3 regions of the Arthrobacter sp. P1_A5 genome follow, and region 1 is predicted to be linked to each of the others. Evidence: riboswitches for the same ligand, from Rfam matches in the RefSeq annotation. Region 1 holds a riboswitch; each other region holds the start of a gene.
The links. Region 1 has a riboswitch for thiamine pyrophosphate ahead of thiO (glycine oxidase ThiO). Riboswitches for the same ligand answer to the same signal wherever they lie in the genome.
Positions count from the first base shown of each region.

Region 2: it holds a riboswitch for thiamine pyrophosphate, as region 1 does, so the genes downstream of both, AC1D1S_RS01810 (ECF transporter S component) here and thiO (glycine oxidase ThiO) in region 1, are expected to answer to the same signal.
Region 3: it holds a riboswitch for thiamine pyrophosphate, as region 1 does, so the genes downstream of both, thiC (phosphomethylpyrimidine synthase ThiC) here and thiO (glycine oxidase ThiO) in region 1, are expected to answer to the same signal.

Region 1 is NZ_JBFTZL010000138.1:3,322-7,189, reverse strand. Features, by position in the region: gene AC1D1S_RS15865 (thiazole synthase) at 1-611, opposite strand, end outside; gene thiS (sulfur carrier protein ThiS) at 617-853, opposite strand; gene thiO (glycine oxidase ThiO) at 850-2,160, opposite strand; TPP riboswitch at 2,154-2,274, opposite strand; gene thiE (thiamine phosphate synthase) at 2,301-2,999, shown strand; gene AC1D1S_RS15845 (ferritin-like fold-containing protein) at 3,037-3,711, opposite strand; gene AC1D1S_RS15840 (RNB domain-containing ribonuclease) at 3,750-3,868, shown strand, end outside.
Region 2 is NZ_JBFTZL010000003.1:55,574-59,441, reverse strand. Features, by position in the region: gene AC1D1S_RS01830 (MrpF/PhaF family protein) at 1-71, shown strand, start outside; gene mnhG (monovalent cation/H(+) antiporter subunit G) at 103-450, shown strand; gene AC1D1S_RS01820 (DUF4235 domain-containing protein) at 542-805, opposite strand; gene AC1D1S_RS01815 (heme-degrading domain-containing protein) at 845-1,390, opposite strand; TPP riboswitch at 1,578-1,721, shown strand; gene AC1D1S_RS01810 (ECF transporter S component) at 1,788-2,435, shown strand; gene AC1D1S_RS01805 (ABC transporter ATP-binding protein) at 2,464-3,868, shown strand, end outside.
Region 3 is NZ_JBFTZL010000156.1:4,706-8,573, reverse strand. Features, by position in the region: partial or broken gene AC1D1S_RS16680 (alpha/beta hydrolase) at 1-150, shown strand, start outside; gene thiC (phosphomethylpyrimidine synthase ThiC) at 147-1,997, opposite strand; TPP riboswitch at 1,992-2,099, opposite strand; gene AC1D1S_RS16670 (amidohydrolase family protein) at 2,176-3,282, shown strand; gene AC1D1S_RS16665 (VOC family protein) at 3,356-3,868, shown strand, end outside.

The sequences.
Region 1 (3,868 bases):
CCGATCCCGGCATCCAGCACCACGGGCACGGACGCGCGCGAGACGATCAGCTCGATGTTGTGCGGGTTCAGGATGCCCAGTCCGGTGCCGATCGGGGCGCCCAGCGGCATCACGGCCGTCGCGCCGAGGTTTTCGAGCCGGAGGGCAAGCACGGGGTCGTCGTTCGTGTAGGCGAAGACCTTGAAGCCTCGGGCCACGAGCTGTTCGGTTGCGTCCACGAGTTCGACGGCGTCCGGCAGCAGTGTGTGCTCGTCGGCAATGACTTCGAGCTTGACCCAGTCCGTTTCCAGGGCCTCCCGCGCCAGTTCGGCGGTGAGGACGGCGTCCTTGGCGGTGAAGCAGCCTGCCGTGTTCGGCAGCACCCGGATCTGATGGTCCTCGAGCAGCTGGAACAGCGAGCCCGTCTCCGCTGGCGAATAGCGGCGCATCGCCACCGTGGTCAGCTCCGTCCCGGACGCCACCAGCGCCGCCCCGAGCCCGTCCAGGCTCGGGGCACCGCCGGTTCCCATGATGAGGCGGGAGCCGAGCCTTACGCCGTCGACCACGAACGGATCGGCCACCGCACCTGTCATGGGGACGGCCTGTGTTCCTGCGAATGTCGTCTCGTTCATGCTGGTCATCCTCCCTGGACTGCCGTGACGAGTTCGACGTCGTCGCCGTCGGCGAGCGCCGTGGCGTGCCACTGGCTGCGCGGCACCACTTCGGCGTTGCGGGCGACGGCGACACCGAGCTTCCGCCCGTCGGCGGCGCGGCCGTCGGGGCCGATGCTCCGGCCCGTAAGCTGGGTGACGAGTGTGGAGACGGAGGCGCCGTCGGCGACGCTCTGCTCCGTTCCGTTAAGTCGGATGTTCATGCTGCTTCCTTCTTGGGGCTGTCCCCGGACGTAACCGGGATGCGGGAAAAACGGTCCGGGCGGAACCCGCCCCAGCGCGGGTCCGGCGTGAAGTCCATGAGTTGCCGGCACACGGCGGCGGCGGCGGGGGTCAGCAGGACGCCGTGCCGGAAGAATCCTGTGGCGATGATGAGTCCCGGGACGTCCCCGCCGTCCGCTCGTGCGACCCGCCCCAGCAGCGGGGCATTGTCCGGAGTGCCGGGCCGCGCCCGCGCCGTGGCTTCTAAAAGCTCCAGCTCGGCGACCGCAGGCACCAGCTGCTGGGCATCCCGCAGCAGCTGGTAAATACCGCCGGCGGAAACCGCGTGCGGATCCGACGGTCCATCCTCCCGCTGGGTGGCCCCGATCACCACTGTGCCGTCCTGACGGGGGACGATGTACACCGGGATGCCGCGCACCATGCCCCGCACGGTGGCCGTGAGCAGCGGCTGCAGATGCGGAGGCACGCGAAGCCGGAGGATGTCGCCGTAGACGGGCCGCAGCGGCAGCGCCAGCCCGGCCGGAAGCTCCTCGAGCGCGGCGGCGCCGAGCCCGTTGGCCACCACGGTCTCCGCAGCCCGCACGGAACCGCCGCCGGCCAACCGCACACCCGCCACCTGTCCGTCCTGCCACAGCAGGCCCGCCGCGCGCCGCCGGACGAAGTTGCCGCCTTCCGCTCCGAGTACGCCGGCGAGCCGGGTGATCAGCAGGCGGGGGTCCACCTGGTGGTCGGCCGGGATGTCGAAGGCACACGAGATGCCGGGACTCAGCAGGGGCTCCCGGGTGCGTGCCTCGCGCACTGTCAGTGGCTCCACGGCCAGGCCGCTTGCCTGCTGGACTTCCCTCAAGTCCGCGAGYGCGCGCCGGTCGGCCGCGTCGGCCCCCACTGCCAGGGTCGGCGTCGTTAAGTAGCCGGTACCCGCCGGGGAATCCCCGCCGGCGGCACCGGCGTCGAGAGCCGCAGCGAATCCTGGCCACAACCGGGAGGCCTCAAGCATCAGTTCCAGGAGCTGTTCCTCCTGGTAGTGCAGTTCACTCACGGGGGCCAGCATGCCGGCGGCGGCCCAGCTGGCTCCGCTGCCGGGAGCATCATCGATCAGGACCACGGATCGGCCCGAGCGCATGGCCTCGAACGCGATGCCATGGCCGATCACCCCGCCACCGATCACGGCCACGTCGGCACTCGTATCCCCCGCGATGATTCCCTCTGCGGTACCGGGCCCTGTGTCACAAACCTGGGCGGCGGCGTCATTTGCGGCTCCGGCTGCACGGCCTGCTCGTGTGCCCATGAAAAATTCCTTCCCTACGCCGGTACTAGCCGGATCAGGTCAAGCGGTCGGCTCTGACGCCCTCTCAGCCGGGCAGCGGCGATATGGCTGCTGCGGGCTCCCGCGGTATGCGCCCAGTTTAGAGGAACTAGGCTGGTCCCATGAGCCAGGACCCTCTCCACACCACCGCCCGCCTCTATCTCTGCACCGACGCCCGCAGGGACCGCGGCGACTTCGCGGACTTCGTGGACGCCGCCTTCGCCGGCGGCGTGGACATCATCCAGTTGCGCGACAAGTCGCTCGAGGCCTCCGAGGAGCTGGAACTGCTGGAGGTCCTGCACACCGCGGCGCAGCGCCACGGGCGGCTGTGGGCCGTCAATGACCGGGCGGACATCGCCTCCCTGTCCGGAGCTCCGGTGTTCCATGTCGGCCAGAAGGACATTTCGCTCGACGCCGCCCGCGGCTTTCTCGGCAAGGATGCCGTGATCGGCCTGTCCACCCACAGCCCGAAGCAGGTGGACGCCGCCATCGCTGCCGCGCCCGGCCGCAGAGGGCTCGATTATTTCTGTGTGGGCCCCGTGTGGGCGACGCCCACCAAGCCCGGACGCGCCGCCGTCGGCCTCGATCTGGTGCGCTACGCCGCCCAGGCGATCGGCGGGGCGGACGCGGAGGGAACCGGCAGGGTCAACGAAAGCGTGCTGCCGTGGTTTGCGATCGGCGGGATCGACCTCAGTAACGTGGAGCAGGTAGTCGATGCCGGTGCCCGGCGGATCGTCGTGGTCCGGGCGATTACCGATGCCGCTGATCCGGCCCACGCCGCCGGAGCCTTGCTGGCGGCGTTGGACGCCGCCGCATCCTAAGCAGGTCCCCAGCCCGTAATGCCGGCCGGCACTGAAACTATCCGGCGAGACCCAGCTCCGTCATCCGGCGCGCGTGATTCGCTGCGAGTTCGGCCGCCAGGCCGTTGACCAGCGCCCGGGCGCCGGCGTCGTCCAGCCCCGACAGTCCGCCGAGGAACGCGTGCTCAGCGCTGACACGCTGGGCGTGGTTCAGTACCTCCCCCAGCAGGCGCCTGGCCCACAACGCCAGGCGCGACGCCAGCCGGGGGTCATCGGCCAGGGCCGCCTTGAGGCGCGCCTGCAGCACGGCCGTGGACTCACCGGTGGAGCGGACCTGTCCGATTAACTTACGGGTCGCGGCGTCGACGTACCGGCCTACGACGCCGTAAAAGTCCGCGGCGACCGTGTCGATCACGTAGGCCTTCATGAGGGCCTCGTACCAGTCCGACGGGCGCGTGCGTTCGTGGAAGTGGTCCACCGAGGGCTGGAACGGCAGCATGGCGGCCTCCGTATCCAGGCCCATGTGCTCGAGCCGGGTCCGGACGAGTTCGTAATGCTGGAACTCGACCACGGCCATCCTGCCCAGCACCGCACGGTCATGCAGCGTGGGCGAGTACCGGGCACTCGAGGACAGCCGCTCGAAGGCGGAAAGCTCGCCGTACGCCAAGACTCCCAGCAGTTCGGCAAGGAAGCTGTTGTAGAGGGCAGGATCGTCCGCAGTTGCGCTCATCATCCAAGACTAATAGCGGAAATCGGGCTACCCTGATTTTCGTGTCCCATCATCGCCTGACCCCCAGTGTCCACGAGCAGCAGAACCAGCTTGCCGGGGCCCTCAAGGCGTTGCGCACCACGCTGGAACTGCCCGGCCCGTTCCCCGAAGTTGTGCTCCG
Region 2 (3,868 bases), on a different contig from region 1:
TCGGCTTCGTCGGCTCGGTCACCGTGGCCCGGTTCGTGGCCGACAGGCGGGAGGGCGTCCGTGAATCCTGACACAGTGATCGACGCCGTCTCCGCCGTGTTCATGGTGACCGGAGCCCTGATGTCCCTCGCGGCCGCCATCGGGCTGCTGCGCTTCCCGGACCTCATGAGCAGAATGCACGCGGCCACCAAACCGCAGGTCCTCGGCCTGTTCCTGCTGCTGGCGGCCCTCGGCCTGCAGATGCGCACCTGGTCGGTGTGGCCCGTCCTGCTGGTGGCCTGGCTCTTCCAGCTGCTCACCGTCCCCGTGTCCGCCCACATGGTGGGCCGGGCCGGCTACCGGACCAAGCACCTGCACCCGGAGCTGCTGAGCTCCGACGAACTCGAGGCGGTAGTCCAGAAGGCCGCCCAGCAGGCGGCCACGCACGGAGCGGACGGCGACGACCGCTGAGCCCCCGACTGGGCCCGGCGGACCCGGCCGGCACGTCGACGGACGCGGCCGGGGCCTTCGACTGCCGCGGCGGGCGCCGCGGCAGGTCGGGTCAGACGACGTCCTGGGTCTTGGCGAAGCGGGTGATCGCGCGCTGGGTGCCGCGGTTGGCGAGCACCTGGATGATGGCGCTGACCGATGCGGAGATCAGGGCGAACGTCAGGGCCGAGCGCAGGGTGGTGGGGACGTCGTCCTCCTGGCCCTTGGGCGGCTTGTTGCCCGTGGACTTTTCCCACAAGGTGTCCACCAGCTTGGTGCCGGCAAAGCCGGCCAGGAGGCTGACGCCGGTGCCGAGCAGCTTGATGAGGATGTTCATTCTTCGGTCTCCTTGGGACGGGAACGGTTTTCCCCTAGCCTAGCGTTCCGGGGTGAGGACCATCCGCAGGGCCTCGACCACGAGTTCGTGATCCGCCTTCTGGGGCAGGCCGGAGACGGTGACGACGGCGACGGCGCCCGTGCCGCGCACGTAAATGGGGAACGCCCCGCCGTGGGCGGCGAACTCCGACTGATCCCACCAGGCGTTGTCCTCGATCCTTCCGCCGGCGGCGCGGGCCCGGAGGCCAACCAGCAGGGACGGGACCTCGTACCGCATGGCGGTGCGCTTCTTGGCGTTGATCCAGCGCTCATTGTCCGGTGTGGCGCCGTCCAGTGCGGCGTGGAAGAGCACCTGCTGGCCTTTGGTGATGTCGACGGCGATGGGCAGCGAGCGTTGCCTGCCCAGCTCGACAAGGAGGAGCCCGAGGTCCAGGGCGTCATCCTTGCTGAACGACGCGAACTGGAGCGCCTCTATCTCGGCCAGCACGCGGCCGATGAGCGCCGCCAGGGAACCCTGCGGCTGCGGCTCGCTGGAGTCGGGATCGTATTCCCCGGAGGGATCTTGGGTGACCGGTGTGTGCGACAAAATATTCCAGCTTTCCGGTGGGTGACGAGGCCGCCCGCTGGCGGGTCCGGGGGTCCGGCACGACGACTCTACCAAGAAGGTTTTCCGGGCCGCCGGGACTGCCGCCGTCCGCTCCGCGATTGTGACGGCACACCACTGAAAACCCGGCCGTCCGGGTGTAAACTAAGCCAGCCCACAAGGGCGAAAATAATTACGACAGGGGAGCGCCGCCGTCGGGCATCGCCGGAACAATCCGGGGAAACCTTTGGTGGGCGCTGAGAGTGCGGACAGCCGCAGACCCTCGAACCTGATCCGGTTAGTACCGGCGCAAGGGAGTCGAGTTCTCAGGGTGCGCGGAGGGCGGCGGAAGCCGAGACCGGCCGGCGCACCCTCCCCTCCTGTTCCTCAGGAGGACGACATGACAGATATTTCAGCACAGCATGGTTCCGCCAGCCGTTCATCCGCCCGGCGCAACTACAGCTGGCGGGTGGTGGACATTGTGGTGGCCGCGTTGATCGCTGTTGCCGGCGGCGTCATTTTCTGGGCCTGGTCCCAGGGCGCGAACCTGATCTCGACTCCGGTCAACGCGGTCTACCCGCCGTTGAGCGGACTCTACGCCGGCGGCTGGATGATCCCGGCGGTGCTGGGCATGCTCATCATCCGCAAGCCGGGCGCCGCGCTCTTCTGCGAAACCGTCGCGGCCACCGGCGAGCTCATCATGGGTTCGCAGTACGGCACCACGGTGCTGATCTCCGGCATCCTGCAGGGCCTCGGCGCCGAACTGGTCTTCGCGGCCTTCCTCTACAAGAAGTTCAACCTGCCCGTCTCCGTGCTGGCCGGCGCCGGCGCGGGCCTCTTCTGCGGCCTGAACGATTCCTTCCTGCCGTGGGGCTGGAACATCGCCTACGAAGCCGGCGACAAGCTCGCCTACATCGTCTTCACCACGATCTCCGGCGCAGTGATTGCCGGCGGACTGGCCTGGCTCGCCACCCGCGGCCTGGCGAAGACCGGAGTGCTGGGCTCCTTTGCCTCCCGCAAGGCCGCCACGGAGCCCGTCTTTTCCTGAGCCCCGTCGCTGAATCCTGCAGAGAATCATGAGATCTTCACCGGGCGTCCGGCCGGCCGCCGTCACGGCCCGCGGCTGGGGCTGGCGGCATGCCGGACGGACCAGACCCGCGGTCAGCGGCCTTGACCTGGACATCCAGCCGGGGGAGCGCGTGCTCCTGCTGGGGCCCTCCGGCGCCGGCAAGTCGACGCTGCTCCACGCCCTGGCCGGCGTGCTGGGCGACGGCGCGTCCGGCGCCTCCGGTGACCCCGGTGACCCCGGCGACCCCGGCGACGCCGAGAACACAGACGAGACCGGCAGCCTCCTGATCGACGGCGCCGCGCCACGGGCGCAGCGCGGCCGCGCCGGGCTGGTGCAGCAGGACCCGGAAACGCAGGTGGTGCTCTCCCGCCTCGGCGACGACGTCGCCTTCGGGGCGGAGAACCTCGCCGTCCCGGCGGCGGAGATCTGGCCGCGCGTGCGCGAGGCCCTCGACGACGTCGGGCTGGGACAGCTGCCGCTGGACCACCCGACGGCGGCCCTCTCCGGCGGACAAAAGCAACGGCTGGCGCTCGCCGGGATCCTCGCGATGCGGCCAGGGCTGCTGCTGCTCGACGAGCCGACCGCCAACCTCGACCCCGCGGGCGTCCTGGAGGTCCGCGACGCCGTCGGCCGCTGCCTGGACAAGACTGGCGCCACGCTGGTGGTCGTGGAGCACCGGGTGGGGGTCTGGAAAGACCTGGTGGACAGGATCGTCGTGCTGCAGCCAGGGTCCGCCACGGACTCGGCGGTCTTGATTGACGGACCGCCGGACCGGGTCCTGGCCGAGGCGCGGGACATGCTCATCGGTGCGGGCGTCTGGGTGCCGGGCTACGTCCCGGCGACGCGGATGCGGACACCGGCGCGGGGCGCGGGACAGACTCTGCTCACGGCCGACGCGCTCGCGGTGTCCCGGGAACGGCCGCGGCGGACCGGGCTGCGCGACGGCTTCCGCACCATCGCGCCGCGTCCGGTCCAGTCCGGGCTCTCCGTCCGGGTCCGCGCCGGCGAGGCGCTGACCATCACCGGACAGAACGGCACGGGAAAGTCCACCCTGGCGCTGACGCTGGCCGGTCTCCTGCGGCCCGTCGCGGGAACAGTCTCGGCCACGGCGGAGCTGAGCAGTCCCGCCACCGGTCACTCCAGCGGTCGCTCCAGTGGCCGCGTACGCGGCGGCGCCGGACCCGATCCCTACCGGTGGAAGGCCCAGCAGCTGATCGCCAGGATCGGAACCGTCTTCCAGGAACCCGAGCACCAGTTCGTTACCGGCAAGGTCCTCGACGAGCTCATGTTCGGGCCGCGCCACCTCGGCTACGGCGAAGACCGCGTGGACGAACTGCTGGAGCGGCTGCGGCTGACGGAGCTTGTGGACGCCAACCCCTACACGCTCTCCGGCGGAGAGAAGCGGCGCCTTT
Region 3 (3,868 bases), on a different contig from region 1:
GAGGAAATCGCCGGCTACCTGCGCGAGACCGGCGCCCTGCACCGCACGGCACCAGGAGGGCACCGGCCCCAGGATTCAGCCGAAGGGGACCGGGCCATCCGCTCCTACATCGCCGAAGTCAGCCGGCACCAGCACGCCCGGGCCTCCTAGGAAGCTGCGCGTCCTCCCACCGAGGGCTGCGGCAGGTAGACCTTGCCGCCCGAGGCGCGGAACTCGTTGCTCTTCGCCCGCATTCCGGCCGCCATCTGCGCCAGGGCCGCCTGCGAATCAGCTGAACCGTATTCGTCCCGGATGTCCTGGCTGATCCGCATGGAGCAGAACTTCGGACCGCACATCGAGCAGAAGTGGGCTGTCTTGGCCGGCTCCGCGGGAAGCGTCTCATCGTGGAAAGCCTCGGCCGTGACCGGGTCCAGGGACAGCGCGAACTGGTCCCGCCAGCGGAACTCGAACCTTGCCTTGGACAGGGCATCGTCGCGTTCGTGCGCGCCGGGGTGGCCCTTGGCGAGGTCCGCGGCATGGGCCGCGATCTTGTAAGTGATCACGCCCGTCTTCACATCGTCCTTGTTCGGCAGCCCGAGGTGTTCCTTGGGCGTGACGTAGCAGAGCATCGCGGTGCCATAGCGGGCGATCTCGGTGGCGCCGATCGCCGAGGTGATGTGGTCATAGCCCGGTGYTATGTCCGTGACGAGCGGCCCGAGTGTGTAAAACGGGGCGCCCTTGCAGAGTTCCTGCTGGCGCTCCACGTTTTCCCGGACGAGGTGGAAGGGCACGTGCCCGGGGCCCTCCACCATGACCTGCACGTCGAAGTCCCAGGCCCGCTGCGTGAGCTCGGCCAGGGTGTCCAGYTCGGCGAACTGTGCCGCGTCGTTGGCATCCGCCGTCGCGCCGGGCCGCAGCCCGTCGCCCAGGGAAAAGGCGACGTCGTAGCGYGCGAAGATCTCGCACAGCTCGTCGAAGTGGGTGTASAGGAAGTTYTCCYGRTGGTGCGCCAGGCACCAGCCGGCCATGATGGAACCGCCGCGGGACACGATGCCGGTGACCCGGTTGGCCGTCAGCGGCACATACCGCAGCAGCACGCCGGCGTGGATGGTCATGTAGTCCACGCCCTGCTCGCACTGTTCGATCACGGTGTCCCGGAAGATCTCCCAGGTCAGGGCGTTCGCCTCACCGTTGACCTTCTCCAGTGCCTGGTAGATCGGGACCGTTCCGATGGGGACGGGGGAGTTGCGGATGATCCACTCGCGCGTGGTGTGGATGTCGTCCCCGGTGGAGAGGTCCATGACGGTGTCCGCGCCCCACTGCGTGGCCCACTGGAGTTTGTCGACCTCCTCGGCGATGGAGCTGGTCACGGCGGAGTTCCCGATATTGGCGTTGATTTTCACCAGGAACGCCTTGCCGATGATCATCGGCTCGGATTCGGGATGGTTGACGTTGTTGGGAATGATCGCGCGGCCCGCGGCCACCTCGCTGCGCACCAGCTCCACATCGCAGTTCTCGCGCAGCGCGACGAACCGCATTTCCTGGGTGATGACACCGTCCCGGGCGTAGCGCATCTGCGTGACGGTCCTGCCCTCAACGGCCCGGCGCGGCACCGGCCGGCCGCCCCGCCACTCGGYCGACGCGGCACCGCGGCGCACCGCCGATTTGCCGTCGTCGAGCAGCTCGCGTTCGCGGCCGGCGTAGGGTTCGGTGTCCGCCCTGTCCTCAATCCAGGGGGTGCGGAACGGCTCCAGCCCGCGGACCGGATCGCTGCCCGGGCCGGCAGTGCGGTAGACCCGGAACGGCGGGTTCCGGACGCCGCCCGGGGAGGGTTCCAGGGCGATCTCGGTCACCGGCACGCGGATGCCGTGCTCCGGGTCCGTGCTGAAGGCCAGCGAGTGGGACTTCAGCGACTGTGTGGGGGCCAGAGGCTGGCTTGCGRCAGACCCGTGCTGGGCTGGCCCAGTGGGGGCTGACTCATTGTGGGCAGGGCTGTGCTGTGTCACTTGGGAGTTCACGGAATACTCACTTCCTTCGCCGGCATTACCCGGACAGGTTCAACGGTCGCGGGCTGCGTCAGCCCGATCTCAGCCCCTGCAGGGGCACCCGTGTGGTCGTAGACGAAGCTACCACGCACCTCCGGCCGGCCGTCGAGTGTGACGCGGACGGCGGAGCCAGAGGGCTAGGCTTTAGGCCATGACCAGCATCATCGAGTTCAGCGGGCCCATCCTCACGGCGGCGGACCAGGTCCGCTACGGGTTGTGGTCGGTAGATGGCCGGCTGACCTTTCGCCGGCCCGCGGCCGCGCCGGAGCTCGTGCTGGACGGCTGGGTCATGCCCGGCCTCGTGGACGCACACTGCCACATCGGCCTGGGCCCGGGCGGGGACGTTACCGAGGACACCGCGGAATCCCAGGCCCTGGCGGACCGCAACGCCGGGACGCTCCTGGTCCGCGACGCCGGCGCCGTCCACGACACACGCTGGCTCCAGCAACGCGTGGACCTTCCCCGAATCATCCGCTCGGGCCGGCACCTCGCGAGGACCCGGCGCTACCTGCCGGGCCTGGCCGTCGAGGTCGAGCCGGAGGATCTCGTCGAGGCCGTGCGGAAGCAGGCCCGCGCGGGCGACGGCTGGGTCAAGCTCGTGGGGGACTGGATCGACCGCGACGCCGGCGATCTCGCCGCCAGTTTTCCCGCCCGGACGGTCAAGGACGCCGTCCGGGCCGCCCACGATGAGGGGGCCCGCGTCACCGCACACTGCTTCGCCGAAGACACCCTCGATGACATGCTCGACGCCGGGATCGACTGCATCGAGCACGCCACCGGGCTGCTGCCGCGGCACCTGCCGCGCTTCCTCGAACAGGGTGTTCCGATCGTGCCCACCCTGATCAACATCGCCACGTTCCCGGACATCGCCGCCCGGGCGGCCGCCAAGTTCCCCCGCTACGCAGCCCACATGCGCTCGCTGTGGGAGCGCCGGGCGGAGCGGATCCTCGAAGCCCACGAGGCCGGGCTGGCGATCTATGCCGGTACCGACGCCGGCAGCGTGATCAGCCATGGCAGGATCGTGGACGAGATCCAGGCCCTGCACGCCGCCGGCCTTTCCGCCGCTGCCGCCCTCAACGCCGCGAGCTGGTCCGCGCGGACCTGGCTCGGCGCGGAGTCCATCGGTGAAGGGGCAAGCGCTGATGTCCTCGTCACGGCCGAAGATCCGCGGAGCAATCCGGCCACGCTCCGCCGGATCCGGCATATCGTGCTGCGTGGGCTGCCGGTAGACCGGGAGCCAAGCGGCCATGAGGAATAAATTGAAGCTTCAAGTAATTTAGTTTTATAGAGTCGCCGAAGGCCGGCGGCTAACAAATCCACGGAGCGTTGCCATGATCGCAGAAGCCAGCACCCAGGACCTCCTTCCTGCCGAACTCACCATGGGCACCGTGATGCTCAAGGTCGGCGACATGAAGCTCATGACCGACTACTACCAGCGCGCCCTCGGCCTGGAGACTGTGGCCGAACAGGACGGCGGGCTCTACCTTGGGCGCCAGCAGAAGCCGCTGGTGCATCTGGCGCCTGCCCCGGACCTGTTTCTACCTTCCCGCGGCGAGGCCGGGCTCTTCCACACCGCCCTCCTCTTCGAGGACCAGCACTCCCTGGCGGCCACCATCGCCACCGCGGCCCAGTACGAGCCCCAGTCCTTCACCGGCAGCGCGGACCACCTCGTCAGCGAGGCGTTCTACTTCAACGACCCCGAAGGCAACGGCATCGAGCTGTACTGGGACCGGCCGCGGGCGGCGTGGTCCTGGGAGGGCAAGAACGTCGTCATGGACAGTCTCGCCCTGCCGCCGCAGCGCTACCTGCAGCAATACCTGACCGAGGAGTCCGTGGCCAGCCAG